2 regions of the Mesorhizobium sp. M1050 genome follow, and region 1 is predicted to be linked to the other one. Evidence: predicted binding sites of a transcription regulator. Region 1 holds the regulator's gene; the other holds the start of a gene.
What was found. The regulator PhoB, encoded in region 1, activates phosphate uptake and scavenging genes when phosphate is short. The targets are predictions, from matches to a motif close to TGTCATNNANCTGTCAT.
Positions count from the first base shown of each region.

Region 2: a site for PhoB is predicted at 3,414-3,430, ahead of olsB (l-ornithine N(alpha)-acyltransferase). Genes of this name have one in related genera too.

Region 1 covers NZ_JAMYMV010000046.1:15,711-21,491, reverse strand. Annotated here, with positions in the region: gene NKH57_RS22695 (type I secretion system permease/ATPase) at 1-1,450, opposite strand, end outside; gene eglC (endo-1,3-1,4-beta-glycanase EglC) at 1,515-2,927, opposite strand; gene phoB (phosphate regulon transcriptional regulator PhoB) at 3,464-4,153, opposite strand; gene phoU (phosphate signaling complex protein PhoU) at 4,173-4,880, opposite strand; gene pstB (phosphate ABC transporter ATP-binding protein PstB) at 4,906-5,709, opposite strand; gene pstA (phosphate ABC transporter permease PstA) at 5,706-5,781, opposite strand, start outside.
Region 2 covers NZ_JAMYMV010000038.1:57,310-63,090, forward strand. Annotated here, with positions in the region: gene NKH57_RS20430 (fatty acid desaturase) at 1-352, opposite strand, end outside; gene NKH57_RS20435 (hypothetical protein) at 539-739, opposite strand; gene grpE (nucleotide exchange factor GrpE) at 977-1,612, shown strand; gene NKH57_RS20445 (trimeric intracellular cation channel family protein) at 1,729-2,361, shown strand; gene olsB (l-ornithine N(alpha)-acyltransferase) at 2,475-3,350, opposite strand; gene NKH57_RS20455 (ATP-binding protein) at 3,532-5,721, opposite strand.

The DNA.
Region 1 (5,781 bases):
TGGGCTCATCCAGCACAAGAATACGCGGATTGCCGTAAAAGGCGCGCGCCAGCCCGATCCTTTGGCGTTCGCCGCCCGACAGTGTTCTGTCCGACGGACCTATTCCGGTCTGGTAGCCATCGCGCAGCGCCAGTATCAGTTCATGCGCCTGGGCACGTTTTGCCGCTTCGACGATAGAGGCGTCACTTGCATCAGGTTCAAAGCGGGCGACATTTTCCGCGATTGATCCGGGAAAGAGCTCCACCTCCTGAGCGAGATATCCGATATGACGGCCAAGCTGCTTCTCGTCCCAGTTTCTGAGGTCGGCGCCGTTGATCCTGACGCAGCCGCTGGTCGCTTGGATCGCACCGACAAGCAATCTTGCCAGGGTGGACTTGCCGGCCCCGCTTGGACCTATTATCGCAACCGCTTCGCCGGCGCCGATCTGGAAGTTCAGTCGCTTGATGATGGGTTCGGTGCCGGGCGTGGCGTTCGGCGCGACAAGTATCAGGCCCTGCACGACAATTTCGCCCGACGGATCCGGCAAGGTCAGTTTTCGCGCATGTGCCGGATGGGCGCAAAGCGCCTTGTCCAACCGCTTCCACGATCGTCTGGCGTCAACGATCTGCCGCCATGAACCGATCAGTTGGTCGAGCGGCTGCAGCGCGCGGGACGACACCAGGGAAGACGCGAAGATCATCCCTGCCGTCATCTTCCCTTGCAGCACGAGCCATGCTCCAACGCCCAGTATCGCCAGCTGAAGGATCATGCGTACCGCTCGCGATGCTCCGCTGAAGATCGCGTTGGCCGTGGACGAACGGTCATGAAGAATTAGCGCCTCCGCCACGTGCCTGCCCCAGACGCGCGCCGCGTTTTGGACCATGCCCATGGCGAGCAGCGTCTCCGCGTTGCGGGCAAAGGCCTGCTCCGACAGGCTGGCGACAGCCGAACGTTCCGCGGACAAAGCGTCATTCCTGCCGACGGCGAGCTGATTTGCCAGGACCAGCGCAAGCAACAGCGCAACCCCTGCCAGCGTAAGCCAAAACAGAAAGGGATGGATGAGGTACAGCAGGGTGAGGAAGAAGGGAGCAAACGGCAGGTCAAACAAGACCGCCACACTGCGTGACCTGATGAAGGCGCATATCGAGGCAAGGTCGCGCAGTGGAGACATGGCTGCGCCGCCGGCGTACTTGGCTTCAAGCGAGACGGCGAATGTCCTCGCACCCAGTCTGTCGTCGACAGTGGCTGCAACGCGCTGCGTGTAGATGGAGCGGACCGCATCGAGGAGACCGAGAAAGGCGAGCGCGAGAACCGCGATAGCCGACAGGTAGAACAGCGTCTCGACGCTGTAGGAAGGCAGGACGCGGTCATAGACTTGCAAGAGATAGAGGGGGATCACCAACAGCAGGATGTTGATGAGGAACGAGAAAGCACCGACATCGGCGATGGCGCGCCTGAAAACTGCCTGCAAACTGGACTCTCCAATCATCCCCGCGCTCCCTGACGGCTAATGGCCTCAAACATGAAGCCGCCGCTTAGACCGAGTGGTCGCTTGCCATGTCCAAGGGTTGGTCCAGCGTATAGGCGTGGATATAGTCGATTTTCATCTCCGCTGGAGTAGCCAGATGGTCAGGAGGCTGGCCGGCAATGCCGCCCACCGCGAGATTGGCCAGTATGTACATGGGGTCGTGCATGTCGGACGGCGTCGCCGCTTGGGCGACCTTCACACCGTCATAGGTCCAGACAAGCTCATCCTTTGTCCAGAGCAGGCCATAGGTGTGGAAACCGTCAGTGTCCGCAACGTTCACGGTGGACGAAACCTTCGTGTGCTCTCCCGTCTCATTGGTGTGCGCTGTCATGAAAAGCGTGTTCGGATCCTGACCGCGCGTTTCGACGACGTCCAGCTCCGGCGGCCACGATCCGTCTTCCGGAAGCAGCCAGAAGGCCGGCCAGGCTCCGGCCGTTTCGGGCAGGTCCGCCCGCATTTCGAAATAGCCGTAGGTTTGCGCGAAGGTGTCGTGGGTCGTCAGTATCCCCGAGGTGTATTCGTAGTTGTTAATCAGAGGCTTGATGTCCTCCGGCGCCTGCGCGGCGGTGATGGTGAGGACGCCGTTTTCAACGCTGAACGGGTGGACGGAACTCGTCGGGCCGTAATTGGCGTCGATATACCATTGCAACTCGCCATTGCTGCTCAATGTGCTGCCGTTCGGCGCTCCCCACGAGAAATTGGAATTCCAGGTGCCGTCCTGCCCGTCCCGAAGGCTCAGCGTGTTGAATTCGTCGGAGAAGGACAGCGTCATTCCGGACTTGTCTATCGGCAGTTCGAACTGGGTCGGCTGCAACTTGTCGATAGTCGTATTCTTGAACACCAGGATCTCGTCAGATCCGACGTTCAGCGTCACGTTCGATTCCACCTGAACCATCTGCGAACGGACGGCATCGAACGAAGTGAAGTCATAGCCGTTAAGGCGCACCACATCGGTCGCACCGAAATCGAAGATAAGATCGCTTCCATTTCCTTTGGAGATGGCGAAAGTGTCGGCGCCGTCACCGCCGATCAGGACATCATTTCCCTTGCCGCCATCCAGCGTCTGATGACCCGACCCGCCCTTGATGATGTTGTCCAACGCATTTCCGAACGCATATCGATTGGCGCCGGTAACGACCAGGTTCTCGAAATTGTCGGGGAGCTTGTAGCTCATCCAGGTGTCGATCGTGTCGATCCCTGCCCCGGGATCTTCGACCGCCTTATTGTTGGTGGAATAGAGATGATAATAGTCGTCGCCGGCGCCACCGTACATCGTGACATTGACGCCGGTGTCTCCCCAGAAGGAGTCGTTGCCTGAGGTGCCATGCAGTTCGGCCCCGGCTCCGGTTGCCGAGAACCAATGACTGGACGCGCCGGTGTAGGGAAGAGGAATACCTTTGGCGTTTAAGACCGTGCTCATCAGAAATCCTTCCTCTTAGTGTCCGACCTGGTCAAATCATTCGGCGCAGGGTCCGGCGACCGCTTTCAAAGCAACGTTGCAAAGAACGAGATCGTTCCCGCGGAATCGTCATCAGATCCAAGATCGTATTGACTATTCGGAGCACATACAATCAATAAAGAAGAGGGAAACTCGCTCTTAGTCGGATAAAATTTTTAATAAAATTGCGCATTTATGCGAAACCACATCCTCTAGCGGGCACATAGCCATATTAGTTCAAATTGTTTCTTGATGCGCGTGACTTTGATCGGAGTTCTGCGGGCAAGATAGCAATGTGACCAACTAAAGCGTGTCACGGGCCGTGCTTCCTGCGGCCAGCCTGGCAGAAAAGCGAATTGGGAGATCGGAGGGCAATCGCCAGCCAGTCAAGGTACGCGCCGAGCCCGCGACCGCGAAGGGCAGTTAAAACTTCGATCCCGCCTGCTTGAATGTCTGGATCGCGTGGCCATTGGCGACCACCTGCTGATCAAGTTTGAACCTTGGTTCCGATCTATCGGCTAGTCTTCCCTGATCGAGTAGCCTGCGCCCCGAATGGTGCGGATGACGTCGGGCATGCGGCCGTTGTTGACGGCTTTGCGCAGCCGCCCGACATGCACGTCCACCGTGCGTTCGTCGATGTAGATCGTTTCGCCCCAGACGTTGTCGAGCAGCTGGCTGCGCGAGAACACGCGGCCGGGATGGCGCATCATGAATTCGAGCAGGCGGAATTCGGTCGGCCCGAGCCGGATCTCGCTCTTCTTGCGATAGACCCGGTGCGATTCTCGATCGAGCACGATGTCGCCGACCTTCAGCACGCTGGACAGCAGTTCCGGCTTGGCACGGCGCAGCAGCGCCTTGACCCTGGCCATGAACTCCGGTGTCGAAAACGGCTTGACCAGATAATCGTCGGCGCCGGTCGAGAGGCCCCGCACGCGATCGCTCTCCTCGCCGCGCGCGGTCAGCATGATGATCGGCAGCCGCTCGGTCTCGGGACGCATTCGCAGGCGCCGGCAGAGTTCGATGCCGGAGACCGCCGGCACCATCCAGTCGAGCACCAGAAGGTCGGGCACGTTCTCCTGCAGCCGGATCTCGGCCTCGTCGCCGCGCGTCACGACCTCGACCTGATAGCCCTCGGACTCCAGATTGTAACGGAGCAGCACGCCTAGCGGCTCCTCGTCCTCCACCACCATGATGCGTGGCGCGATCATCGGCTGGTTACCCCTGTCGTCATGCCGCGGGCGCGGACATTGTCGTCTCGTCCTGTTTCGGACGATTGGCCGGCAGCTGCGTGCCGGTCAAAACATAATAGGCATTTTCCGCGATGTTGGTGACATGGTCGCCGATGCGCTCGAGGTTCTTGGCGCAGAACAAAAGATGCGTGCACGCGGTGATGTTGCGCGGGTCTTCCATCATATAGGTGAGAAGCTCGCGGAACACGGAGGTGTATTTGACGTCGATGCGTTCGTCGTCGGCACGCAGTTTCGCCAGCGCGGCGGCGTCACGCGCCGCATATTCCTCGATGACGCCCTGCACCTGGATCAGCACCAGTTGTGCCATTCCATCGATCGAGTGCGAAAGGTCGCGCGGCGTGACGCTGAGGCCGACAGTGCCGACACGCTTGGCGATGTTCTTGGCAAGGTCGCCGATGCGTTCGAGATCGCCGGCCATGCGGATAGAACCGACGACATGGCGCAGATCATCGGCCATCGGCTGCCGCTTGGCGATCAGCGTGATTGCGCGGTCGTCGAGCTCGCGCTGGCGCGCGTCCATGATCGCATCATCGGAGACGACGCGCTGTGCCAAGGCGTTGTCGGAATTCAAGAGCGCCTTGGTCGCACCGCCGACCATCGAGCTGGCGAGATCGCCCATGTCGCTGATGAGCTTGCTGATCTGACCGAGATCCTCGTCGAAAGAAGCGACTGTGTGTTCGCTCATGATCCTGTTCCTCGTATGCCTGAGCTCAGCCGAAGCGGCCGGTGATGTAGTCCTGCGTGCGCTTCTCGCGGGGCGACGTGAAGATCTTCTCGGTGCGGTCGAACTCGACCAGCTCGCCCAGATACATGAAGGCCGTCTGCTTCGATACGCGCGCCGCCTGCTGCATGTTGTGGGTGACGATGACGATCGTGTAGTCGGCTTGCAACTCGTCGATCAGTTCCTCGATCTTGGCGGTCGACAGCGGGTCGAGCGCCGAGGCGGGCTCGTCGAGCAGGATGACTTCCGGCTTCACCGCCACGGTGCGGGCGATGCAGAGCCGCTGCTGCTGGCCGCCGGAGAGGCTGAGGCCGCTGGCGTCGAGCTTGTCCTTGACCTCGGTCCAGAGTGCCGCGCGCTTCAGCGCCTGCTCGACGCGGCCGTCCATCTCCGACTTGCTCAGCTTCTCGTAGAGCCTGATGCCGAACGCGATGTTTTCATAGATCGACATCGGAAATGGCGTCGGCTTCTGGAACACCATGCCGATCTTGGTGCGCAGCAGGTTGAGGTCCTGCGAGCGGTCGAGAACGTTCTGGCCGTCGAGCAGCACCTGACCTTCGGCCGTCTGCTTGGGATAGAGCTCGTAGATGCGGTTGAAGACGCGCAGCAGCGTCGACTTCCCGCAGCCCGAAGGCCCGATGAAGGCGGTGACGCTGCGCTCCGGCAAGGACAGCGTAATGTCCTTCAGCGCCTTCGACTGGCCGTAGTAGAAGTTGAGGTTCTTGACCTCGATCTTGGCCTTGGCGGTGGCCTCGGCGGCGATCGTCATGTCTGGAGACAACATCTGGCTCATTTGTCCTCTCTGCGTCCGGTCAGGCTGCGCGCAACGATGCTGAGCGCAAGAACCGTCAATGTGATGATGAGT
Region 2 (5,781 bases), on a different contig from region 1:
GCGTCGCGTGAGCGCGCCGCCAGCAGTCGTAGGGCGTCAGCGTCAGAATGCCGAGCGCGCGGCCGATCCAGTCGTCCGCATAGCGATTGGCAAAGAAGGAGCCGTGACCGCAATCGTGCTGGATCATGAAGATGCGCACCAGAAACCCGGCCGCGGGAAGGATCAGCATCAGACCCCACCAATGGCCATAGGCGTAGGACGCCGAGGACAGTCCCCAGAGAATGGCGAATGGAATGAGTGTGATGGCGAGTTCGACAGCGCTGCGCCGCCTGTCAGGCTTCTTGTAGCGAGCGAGAATTTTCAGCCAGGCGCGCTTGCTGTTAGCGACCGCCTCAGGGGAAATCATGTTCATCACGAAGCATAGGCGGGGTGCCTCCCCGCCGCAAGCAAAGATCACGCGAAATTACTGCGCGTAATTGTCGCGTGGCCTGTCGGTCGAGCAACCGCAGCTCACCCGCTTGATGGTTCTCCCTCCGAGTGGCGGGCTCTCAAGATCATTCGGGGACCCCGAGGTTTGCTGCTAAGATTGGCGGTCGCGTTACCGCCGGCGCCGGCCGACGTCACTTTTCTCCGCTCCATCGAGGCGGTCGAGCAGTTTTCTGAATCGGTCAGGGATATCGCCCTCGGTGCGGAAGGCGGGCAAGGTGCGCATAAAGCGGTTGACCGCCTCGGCGCCAAACTGGCGTCTGACCTCGGCGGCGAGCCGTTCCGTCTTTTCGGCCTTTTTGCGGGTCGTCATCTCAAAATCCTATGTCGGCTTCGAAACTCCTCCAGCAAGAGAATGGTTCCAGCATCACGCATTTGTGGCAAGCAATGCCAGCGCTTAGGGTAAAATTTGAATTAAGATCGAAATGTCATGGGTCATTGTGCGGGCTTGGCCGACGACGTCCACAATTGCTTACCCCTTGATTTTTGGCCGCCAAACCTCGATATCGGGCTCAAAATCCATATCATTCGAGATTGACGGGAAATGGCGATGAGCGACCAGGCAAAAGACGAACGCGCGCCCGATGAAGTCGAGGCGACCGAGGCCAATGCCGAGCGCACGGAAGGCAGCATCGACGGCGACTATGAAGCCCTTGTGCGGCTGCTGAAGGAAAATGAAGAATTGAAGGACCGCGCACTGCGCGTGGCGGCCGAAATGGAAAACCTGCGTCGACGCACGGCGCGCGACGTGCACGATGCGCGCACGTATGCGGTTGCGAATTTCGCCCGCGACATGCTGTCGGTCTCTGACAATCTGCGCCGTGCGCTGGACGCGATTCCGGCCGAGGCCAAGGCCTCGGGTGACGCCGGCTTCAAGGCGTTGATCGAAGGCGTCGACTTGACCGAGCGCGCCATGCTGTCGGCGCTGGAACGGCACGGGGTCAAGAAGCTCGCCCCTGAAGGCGAGAAGTTCGATCCCAATTTCCATCAGGCGATGTTTGAAGTGCCCAATCCGGATGTTCCGGCCAACACCGTGGTCCAGGTCGTGCAGCCGGGCTATTCGATCGGCGAGCGGGTTCTGCGCCCGGCCATGGTCGGCGTCGCCAAGGGCGGTCCGAAGTTTGCCGCCGCTGAAGCGCCGGTCGAGCCGGGACCGGTGAACGAGCAGGCTGAGAAAGACGCCTGAACGGACAAGCGAATAGGGAGTAGCGAGTAGCGAATAGGAAATACGCAAGAGTTGCTGCGCGGCTTCGTGCTATTCGCTACTCGCTATTCGCTACTCACTCTTTCATTGTTCGCTTCATGAACCCCATCGCGCTTCTCGACTATGCCGGTGTCGCCGTCTTCGCCGCGACCGGGGCACTTGCGGCTTCGCGCAAACAACTCGACATCATCGGTTTCCTGTTCCTGGCCAGCGTCACCGGGATAGGCGGCGGCACGCTTCGCGACGTCATCCTCAACCTGCCGGTTTTCTGGGTCGCCAACTCCAGCTATGTGCTGATCTGCGCCGTGGTTGCCGCGCTGGTCTTCTTCGGCGCGCATCGCGTCGAATCGCGCTGGAAATGGCTGCTCTGGCTCGACGCCATCGGGCTCGCCGCCTTTTCGGTGATGGGCGCCGCCAAGGGACTGGCGATTACCGGTTCGCCGGTCGTCTCCGTCATCACCGGCGTGCTCACAGCCACCTCCGGCGGCATTCTGCGCGATCTCCTGGCTGGCGAGCCATCGGTGCTGCTCAGGCCCGAAATCTACGTCACAGCAGCCCTTGCCGGTGCCGGCCTCTATACACTTGGCGATCTTGCCGGGCTGCCGCCGCTCACTTCGGACCTCGCCGGTTTTGCTGCGGCGTTCCTTGTGCGTGGCGGCGCGCTCAAATTCGGCTGGTCGTTTCCGTCCTACAAGAGCCGACCCGGCCGGCGCCCGGAAGATATTCCGTGAAGGAGCGAATAGCGAATAGGGAGTAGCGAATAGGGATAGCAGCCCGCAGGATTGCGGCGTAGTTCTCGCTATTCGCTATTCGCTATTCGCTATTCGCTATTCGCTATTCGCTATCACGCCGCGAAGCGCTGGGCTTCCCCGCCATAATAGTTGACGTAGCGGGCGCCGATTTCCTTGACCGGCATCACGACGAAGACGTCGACCGTCGAGAATTCGCGGTCGATGACGCAGCCATCGCCGATGCGGGCGCCAACGCGCAGGTAGCCCTTGACCAAGGGCGGCATCGCCGCGATCGCAGCCTTGGTGTTGACCGCCTCGATCGGCATCAGGTCCATCGAGCAGTAGCGCCCGGACACCGCGCGCACATCCCAGGCCGAATTCGTTCGGCAATGGTGGGCGAGGTAGGTGAGTGCCTCGGCATGCGCCGCCGGCACCGTGCCGTGGAAGGAAGCACAACCGGTCATCACACCGATTTCGTAGTGGTTGATGTAAGCCCAGATGCCTTGCCACAATGCCTCGATAGTGCGCTTTGAGCGGTATTCCGGCAAAACGCAGGAGCGGCCGAGTTCGAGAAAACGCTGGCCGGGGTGACGGGCGATGAGCTTGGTCAGCTCGAATTCACCTTCCGAATAGAACCCTCCGGCGGTGGCCGCGATTTCTTGCCGCAGCAGCCGATAGGTGCCGACGATGCGGCGATGTTCGGGGCCGGAAAGCGTGGTGTCCAAAACCAGCAGATGGTCGCAGAGCGGGTCGAACCGGTCGGCATCACGGCGGTCATGGGTCTGGAACAGGTCTTTTCTGGCGCCAAGTTCGTCGTAGAACACCCGGTAGCGCACTTCCTGCGCGGCCGCGATCTCGGCTTCGTTGCGAGCGAGTCGCACTTCGAGATTACCTATACGGCCCAGTGCTGCGCCCTTCATGACGCAATCGGCATTACGTCCGGCAAGCAGCGCGCTGCTGGCGTTCGGCCGAGTGTCACATTCCGGCATAACTGTATGCACGAGTGATTCTCCTTCGAGCCATCCCTCTTGGCACGGGGATACGGTGTAGGTGCAACAGGATTGTGACAGTACCGTGATGCGGCCTTGCGGGCAATACTTCGTCGGCTGGCGAATGCGATCAACCGACTGCGTTACCTGAGCGCGTGGCGCGGATTGGACGGTGAAAAACTCAGGCTGCGACGACCTGTCCCTCGACGGCATTGACCAACGCCTCAGGGTCGAGCGGCTTGGTGACAAAGCCGCTGGCGCCATGAGCCAACACCGCATGGCGGGTCTTTTCCTGGCTGTCGGCCGACAGTACCATGATCGGCACCGGCGACATTGCGGTTTCTTCCTCATGGCGGCGGATGGCGGCAATCGCGTCCAGTCCGTCCATGACCGGCATGTGCAGGTCCATCAGAACCACGTCGAAGCGGTGGTTGTGCCCGGCGCCCGTGACAGCCTCGACGGCGGCCTTGCCATTGCCGACCACTTTGACGCGATGCCCGGCTTTCAACAGCGTGGCGCGGGCCAGCATGGCGTTGATGTCATTGTCCTCGGCGATCAGCACCGACAGGCCCCTCTGTCGGTTGCTGACGGTGCGAAGTGTCGGCTCGCCACGCTTTTCCAGCTGCGGCTGGGTGAGGCTTGGGGCATGGCTGCTCAACAGCACCCGCAGAAGCGTTCCGCCACGCACCGGCCTGGCCAGGAAAGTTGCGTAGCCGCTGGCGCGGAACTCGCCGAGCATGCCGCGGTCGGTCGGCGCGATCAGCGTGATGGCCTCGCAGTGGGAAAAACCGCTCAAGCGCAGGCGCTTGAGCAGCCTTCCGTCGCTTTCTTCCATGGCCGCATCGACCAGAAGCGCATCGCAGCCGGCGGCGAAGGGTGCGGCCTGCGCGGCGGTGGTGGCGAGGTCGACCGCGCCGCCATTGGCGCGGATGGTGCGGGCGATGGCATCAGCCTCGACAGCGTTTTTCGAAAGGATCACCGCGCGCCTGCCCGAAAGCGCGTTTTGGCGGCCCTGCTGTGCCTCGGTGGCTGCTATCGCCGGGATCTCGAAGACGAACTCGGATCCCTGGCCGATCCGGCTGGACACCGAGATCGTGCCGCCCATGGCGGCCACTAGGCGTTTGGAGATGGCAAGGCCAAGACCGGCCCCGCCATGCGCACGCGTCGACGTGCCGTCGGCTTGCTCGAACTCCTCGAAAATGCGGTCCAGATCCTCATCGTGCAGGCCCGGACCGGTATCGGCGATGGTGAAGCAAATGCGGTCGGTGGTTTCGGTGCGCACACGCGCAACGCTCACCAACACGCCGCCGCTGTCGGTAAACTTGATGGCGTTGCCGATAAGGTTGAGCAGCACCTGCCTGACCCTGCCCGGATCGGCAGTGATCAACTGCGGCACGTCGGGTTCGACATAGCAGCCCAGCCCGATATCCTTGGCGAAGGCGCGCGCGGCCAGCAATTCGATGATGTTGTCGGCGATCTCGCGCACCGACATCGGCTGCGGCTCCGGGTCGAAGCGCCCGGCTTCGATCTTGGAGTAGTCGAGAAGATCCTCGATCAGGGCAAGCAATGCGCTGGCTGAGGTCGAGACGGCGCCGACATAGGTCTGCTGCTCCGGCGACAGGCTGGTGTCCGCCAGCAGCCTGGCCATGCCCATGATGCCGTTCATCGGCGTGCGAATTTCATGGCTGACGGTGGCGAGGAAGCGCGATTTGGCCTGGCTGGCGTATTCGGCCCGTTCGCGTGCGGTGATCAGCGAGGATTCGGCGCGTTTGCGGGCGGTGATGTCGCGGGCGATGGCGCGATGCGAAACGGCGCCGCTGTCCTTGTCGCGCACCGATAGTTCGATCCACGAAAACCAACGCGGGCCGCTGGGCGTATTGATGGCGACATCGGTGGAACTCAGGCATTCATGATCGGAAAAGGCGGCATCAGGGACGATGCCGACCTCGATGCCGAGTTCCGCCAGGGTCTTGCCTGCAAGGTCGCGCTGATCGGTTTCGACGAGATCGGCGAAGACCCTATTGGCATAGACGATGTAGCCGTCGCGGTTGCGATGAATGACGAGGTCGCCGAGCGCATCGATCAGGCCGCGAAAGCGCTCATCGCTCTCCTGCATTTCCCACATGCGATCGGCCAGCGTCTCGATCTCGGCGCGGCTGCGGGCGGTGGTTTCGTCAAGAAGGGCAGCGGTGCGGTGTTCGCTCCGCATCGAGTGCAGATGCAAGCCAATGCCGGCAAGGCCGGTTGCCAGCAATGCGACGCTGATGAAGATTGGTGCTCCGGTCAGATGCGCCAGGCCTGCCAGCACGATGATGGCGACGAAGGCCAGGAGCGGAAGCCCCTCGCGTCTGGCGGGCCCCGGCTCAGGCATCAGCGGTGGGGGGGGGGGGCCCCCCCCCCCCCCCCCCGCGGGGGCCGCGCCGGGGGGGGG